DNA from 2 places in the Shewanella sp. AC34-MNA-CIBAN-0136 genome. Region 2 is predicted to be linked to the other one. Evidence: riboswitches for the same ligand, from Rfam matches in the RefSeq annotation. Region 2 holds a riboswitch; the other holds the start of a gene.
The links. Region 2 has a riboswitch for lysine ahead of AAEY94_RS15520 (Na+/H+ antiporter NhaC family protein). Riboswitches for the same ligand answer to the same signal wherever they lie in the genome.

Region 1: linked by a shared signal. The riboswitch ahead of lysC (lysine-sensitive aspartokinase 3) and the one ahead of AAEY94_RS15520 (Na+/H+ antiporter NhaC family protein) in region 2 are both predicted to bind lysine.

Annotation. Positions count from the first base shown of each region.
Region 1 is NZ_JBEOPJ010000002.1:236,055-239,462, reverse strand. Features, by position in the region: gene AAEY94_RS02740 (DUF3293 domain-containing protein) at 460-939, shown strand; lysine riboswitch at 1,180-1,354, shown strand; gene lysC (lysine-sensitive aspartokinase 3) at 1,489-2,868, shown strand; gene AAEY94_RS02730 (succinylglutamate desuccinylase/aspartoacylase family protein) at 2,873-3,408, shown strand, end outside.
Region 2 is NZ_JBEOPJ010000016.1:29,116-32,523, reverse strand. Features, by position in the region: gene AAEY94_RS15525 (electron transfer flavoprotein subunit alpha/FixB family protein) at 1-584, shown strand, start outside; lysine riboswitch at 987-1,203, shown strand; gene AAEY94_RS15520 (Na+/H+ antiporter NhaC family protein) at 1,283-2,842, shown strand; gene AAEY94_RS15515 (thymidine kinase) at 3,002-3,408, shown strand, end outside.

The DNA.
Region 1 (3,408 bases), on a different contig from region 2:
AAGGCACGCGTTTGCACTTATTCATGATGGTGTAAAATTTGTTGCACTTAAGCTTACTTACTATGAATGCCATTTAGAAAGATAGTTCCTTCTATTGCAAACTTATTTAATCGTATTAATGTTTTATCAAATGTAGAACAAATTTAGTACGACTGTAAACTTTACATCAAAAAATCGTCACACTCACAACAACATTTGCTGAGTTTTTGAGGTGTATGTAGCTAACTTTGCTACAGTGATTTAATAGTGCGTAATGGTTATTGTACTCGTTTTAGGCATTTGTTAACAAATTAAATGTTAAAAAATTAATATAACACTCGAGTATATGAAAGATTAACCTTGCTAAGATGATAATAATTAATGGTTTTCTAATATAGTACTGCTGATTTAGATCGTAAACCTTTTAGAAATCAAACCTATCTGCTAGACTAATTCTGGCTTAATTGACGAAAATTTATTATGGAAAATGTTATAGATACATTGTGGAATGAGTATCAAAGTACTCATTTTTTGTTTACTCAACGCCTTTCTCATGATTTCCCATTTGCTATTGTTACTGCCCATAACCCCCGTGGTTCAAGACTCTCTCCTAGTCAAAATCGCTTACTCGATCGTCAGCTTCAATTTAAAATTCAACAATATAATCGTCCCTATCGTGCGTTAATCGGTGCAGCACCTGATTTGTCGCATATGGAAAAGAGCTGGGCTATTTTTATTGATAAAGAACAAGCTGTTGAGCTTGGTCGAGAATTTAATCAACATGCAATTTACTACGTTAATCAAGGTTTGCTATCTTTGATTGCATGCCTTGATAGCATCAAACCTGAAGTTGATATGGGAATTTTTAATCACCGATTAAGGATGGTGAGTGAGTTGCCAGAGATAGGTTCGTATAACTGGGTAAATAATGACGTAATTAAAACGGCACAGCTGCGATAAAATAATTAACACATTATTTTGAGACAATACTCACTAGATTGTCTCGGTAATTTGCGGTTAATTATGTTTTTTGGATATTTATGGGCATTTTTTCGTAATAGAGAACAATCATTGCTCTGAAGTCGCAGCCGCATAATATTTCACTGCAGCGATATTTTTTATCAAAACAGTGTATTTTTACTGTGTTTGCTGATTGACTTGATAGGGTATTTTTTGCTATTTTCAACTCCCTCCTTCGGGAGGAACAGAAGAGGAGCGTTAACTAGGTAGTAAGTGAGAGGATGCCAATCCGATGACCACTTATGATGGAGATTAGCGCCGAGGTATCAGTTTGTCTGGCAAACATTGATATCGGTCGATTAGGCTGAATCCTAACGATTGTCACCTATTTTTTTGGTGGAGAGCTTCTGGTGATGATTGCTGTTTCCCTTCTATAAGGGTGCGTTATCTTAGCACCAGGCTCTTCGAACGTAGTGTGTTCGGAGCGTATATCATGTTAGTAAATCACATCTTATTTTTGAGTCTTTCGCAAACAGCGGAGGCATCAGTATGAGCTTTGTTCAGTCTGAAATAGATACCCCAGAATTAGTCGTTGCCAAATTTGGCGGCACCTCAGTTGCTGATTACGCCTCTATGAGCCGTTGTGCAGATATTGTGTTGGCTAATCAAGCTACTCGCCTTGTGGTAGTAAGCGCCTCCAGCGGAGTGACCAATTTATTAGTTGAGTTAACTCAAGCTAATGTGAATGACGAGCGTCGCTTGGTATTGCTTAAGCAAATTGCTCAAATTCAATATGCGATATTAGATGAACTCGGTCGTCCGCAAGACGTGGCAGCCAGTATTGATAAAATACTCAGTCGGATGTCAGTACTCAGCGAATCGTTAGAGCTGAATCGCAGCAAAGCGGTTATGGACGAGTTACTGTCGACGGGAGAGCAATGTTCATCGATTTTATTTTCTGCGGTTATTCGGGAAAAGGGCACTGCTTCAAATCATTTTGATGTGCGTCAAGTATTACGTACCGACAGTCACTTTGGTCGCGCAGAGCCACAAATTGAAGCTATTTCAATGTTAGCAGGTGACTTTTTACAGCCATTACTTGCGCGTTACGTTATCGTTACCCAAGGCTTTATTGGTGCGGATGAAGAGGGACGAACAACAACATTAGGCCGTGGTGGTAGTGACTATTCGGCGGCATTACTTGCCGAAGCGCTTCGTGCTACAGCGGTTGAGATTTGGACCGATGTGGCCGGTATTTATACCACTGACCCACGCCTTGCCCCCAATGCCCGCCCGATTGCTGAAATTAGCTTTAATGAAGCGGCTGAGATGGCGACCTTTGGCGCTAAAGTATTGCATCCCGCCACCATTTTACCGGCAGTAAGACAAAAAATTCAGGTGTTTGTAGGTTCAAGTAAAGCGCCTGAAATGGGCGGAACTTGGATCCGTCATCAAGTTGAAGATACCCCAGTGTTTAGAGCGGTGGCGTTACGCCGCGATCAAACTTTACTTAACTTGCATAGCTTGCAAATGTTACATGCTCAGGGCTTTTTGGCAGAAACGTTCGCGACCTTGGCGCGACACAAAATATCCGTCGATTTAATCACGACCTCGGAGGTTAACGTATCGTTAACCCTAGATAAAACGGGTTCAGATTCAAGTGGCCAGGGCTTACTCAGTGAGTCGTTATTACAAGAGTTATCGCAACATTGTCGTGTAAGAGTCGAGGAAGATTTAGCGTTAATCGCCATCATCGGTAATCGCATAGCATCAACGGCTGGCATTTGTAGTAGGGTGTTTAAAGTGCTTGAAAACCATAATGTTCGGATGATTTGCCAAGGCGCAAGCCCACATAATTTATGTGTGTTGGTTGCAGAGTCGGAAGCGGCGCAAGTGGTTAATGCTTTGCACCAAAACCTGTTTGAGTAATCATATGACTAAAGCAATACAATCGTCAGTTCAAGTTGGAGAACTGGCGACAGGACACGCATTGACCGTTCCAGTATATTCATTCATTGGTAGCGAGAGTGTTGCGCCTAGCGTGTATATTCAGGCCAATGTTCATGGTGCTGAAGTGCAAGGTAATGCTGTGATTTATCAACTGATGACCTTATTGGAAGGTTACCAGGTTTTAGGTGATATTACGCTTGCTCCCTTAGCCAATCCTTTAGGGATTAATCAAAAGAGTGGTGAGTTTACTCTAGGGCGTTTTGATCCCATTACAGGGGTTAATTGGAACCGCGAGTACTTTGATCATCAAGTCGATATTCAAACTTGGTATGCCGAGCACCAACGTTTAACCAATAGTGAGCTGTTTTGCGCCTATCGTTCAATGTTGGTAGAAACTTGCCTGGCGCGCCTAACTCATTCTTTTGGGATTTCAACAGGTCATCGGTTAGCAGTAAATTTACAGGCTATGGCACATCAAGCAGACATAGTGCTTGATTTGCATACCGGCCCTAAGTCGTG
Region 2 (3,408 bases):
TGATTGAAGTTGTAAGCAGTGACACTTTTGTACGCCCTATTTATGCGGGTAATGCGCTTGCAACAGTGCAAAGCTTAGATGCTAAGAAAGTCATGACTGTGCGCTCAAGTGCGTTTGATGTTGTAGCATCAACAGGCAGTGCTGAAGTCATCAACTTAAGCCAAGCAATTGATTCAAAAACTGAGTTTGTTTCTCAGTCACTCACTGAATCAGCCCGTCCTGAACTCGGTAATGCTGGCATTATTGTGTCTGGCGGCCGTGGTATGGGCAGCGGTGAAAACTTTGCCATTTTAGAACAACTAGCCGATAAGTTAGGCGCAGCAGTAGGTGCATCACGTGCAGCTGTAGACGCGGGCTTTGTACCTAACGACTTGCAAGTTGGCCAAACGGGTAAGATTGTCGCCCCTAACTTGTACATTGCAGTGGGTATTTCTGGCGCGATTCAACATCTTGCTGGCATGAAAGACTCAAAAGTAATTGTGGCCATTAACAAAGACCCTGAAGCCCCTATTTTTCAAGTGGCGGATTATGGTTTGGTTGCCGACTTATTTGAAGCGGTACCGGCATTGAACAACCTCGTTTAATCAGATGTTAAGTCGCTAAACGGAGGCGTTGATTAAGCTCGTGTTGTTCAGCCGACTTTGACGCGCTATTAAACGTTCTGTTGTACGATTAAAAGGTTTCTACTCATAAGGTAGAAACCTTTTTTATTGGGCTACTCTTGGATTTCTCTTGGATTTAGTACTGGTTTAGGTGTTGATTTTTAAAAATTCAGTTCAAATATCCAGGGTTTGATGCGGTTGCTGTTTTTGTGCCCATTACACTAGTGTGCATTTGATTTAAAAACGTTAAACTAATGCTATGCAATTGTGGTTTAAATTGATGTTGTTGTTATTTGTCGTGCTGTTTAGTGCTTTTTACTGGCGCAGAATATGTAATTTATGATTGTATGTTCGCGTTGTGTGTAATGAGCTTTAACTACAAACAACAAAAGTAGAGGTGCGTTGCATAAAAGTCATGTTGAATTGGGTGATGCCAATAATTCGACATAAAAGGGTGCAATGCCGAAATAAATGGGGTTATCAGCCGCATTTGTTGGGGCAGTTCTCGAAAGGGACTGCACTGTCATAGTGTTTTTATCGACTTGATAAAAAGAATGATATTCATATTAAATGGATATTACTGTGGAGTGCTACTAGTTAAGTTAACGCATACACTTCCTGTGTATGTTTAGCCTTATTTCTAGTTTTTCTCCATTCGTATCCAACGAAGAAATAATTAAATTATGATAATAAGTTATGCCGATTCGGCACTTTCTGTTTTGCCACCACTTGTGGCTATTACTCTGGCTATTTTAACTCGTAAAGTATTGCTATCTTTAGGGGTTGGCATTGTTTTCGGCGCCTTATTACTAACCGATTTCTCATTGGTTGGCAGTGGCGAATATATTTTAAATACAGCCAGCCAGTTAGTTTGGAAAGACGCCGGACTGAACAGTTGGAATGTGTACATTTTAGGCTTTTTGATTGTGCTGGGTATGATCACTGCATTGATCACTGTCAGTGGTTCTGCTCGTGCTTTTGCTGATTGGGCTAAATTGCGTATTCGCAATAAACGTGATGCCAAGTTAATGACCATGTTTTTAGGCTGCGTAGTGTTTATTGATGATTACTTTAATAGTTTAGTCGTCGGCTCGATTTCACGTCCAATCACAGATCGCTACCATATTTCGCGTGCAAAATTAGCTTATATTCTTGATTCCACCGCTGCGCCGGTGTGTGTTATTTCTCCCGTATCTAGCTGGGGTGCATATATTATCGCCTTAATTGGCGGTATTTTAACGGCTCATGGATTTACAGATTCTGGTCATTTGAGCGTCTTTATTCAAATGATCCCAATGAACTTTTATGCCATTTTTTCGTTATTATTATTACTGTGTGTTGCAACGTTTAGCTTAGATGTTGGCCCAATGCGCCAGCATGAATTAAACGCACTGCGGGGTAACTTGTTTGATGAGTCAAAAGGCCAACCCCCTGGCGCTGTTACAGATTTACCTGAAGCCGATACCGGTAAAGTGATGGGCTTATTTTTACCTATCGCGGTATTGGTGTTTGCGACAGTGTATTTTATGGTGTCAAGTGGCGCCGATGTGTTAGCAGCAAAAGACTTACCGTTTAATGTACTCGGGGCATTTGAGAATACCGATGTTAGCTCGTCACTATTTTTTGGCTCTGTAATTGGTCTTATTGCAACACTCATTCTAGCGATTCAGCAAAAAGTTGATTTGTCTATGTTACTCAAAGGGATGTCGGTTGGTGCGCGCTCTATGTTGCCAGCCATTTACATATTACTTTTTGCATGGACAATTTCGAGTGTGATTGGACAGCTTGAAACCGGTAAGTACATGGCAAGTTTAGCCACTGACAATATTCCGTTTGCGATGTTACCTGCAGTGTTATTCCTATTAGCGGGTATTACCGCATTTGCGACAGGAACAAGTTGGGGCACGTTTGGGATTATGTTGCCTATTGCAGCAGATATGGCTATGGGAAGTGATAGCACGATGATGTTGCCAATGTTGGCCGCAGTATTGTCTGGTGCGGTATTTGGCGATCATTGTTCGCCCATTTCTGACACCACTATATTGTCGTCAACCGGTGCCAGTTGTCATCATATTGATCACGTGGTTACTCAACTGCCGTATGCCTTAATTGCCGCTTTCATCAGTTTAGTCGGTTACACCGTATTAGGTTTTACTGGCTCATTAATCGCAGGGTTAGTTTGCTGTAGCGTGTTGTTTGTCATCAGCATTGTGATATTACACTTTTGGGCTAAGAAGTAATTTCTTGAACTAAGCCCTACTGTATGTAGGTAAATGTCCAATTTAAGCTGTAATAAAAATGCCGTATTCGTTATGAATACGGCATTTTTATTTGTTATTACGATGTTGGAAAAGGTAATATGAACGACATTCACTAGCTAAACATTAGGACGCTTCATTTTGGCGCAACTGTACTTTTATTATTCGGCGATGAATGCCGGTAAATCAACATCATTACTGCAGTCTTCTTATAATTATCGTGAGCGCGGTATGCACACTTTAGTGATGACGGCATCGATAGACAATCGTTATGGTGTCGGCAAAGTGTCATCACGTATCGGCATCGAAACCGAAGCGCAGGTGTTCGGTAGCACTGATAATTTAATTGAGTTAATTTCGACGTCGAATGATGAGCAAAAAATTCATTGCGTATTGATTGATGAAAGTCAGTTTTTAAGTAAAGAACAAGTTAGACAGATTACTCATGTTGTTGATAATCTTGATATTCCAGTATTGTGCTATGGTCTTCGCAATGATTTTCAAGGCGAACTATTTCCAGGCAGCCAATATTTATTAGCCTGGGCTGA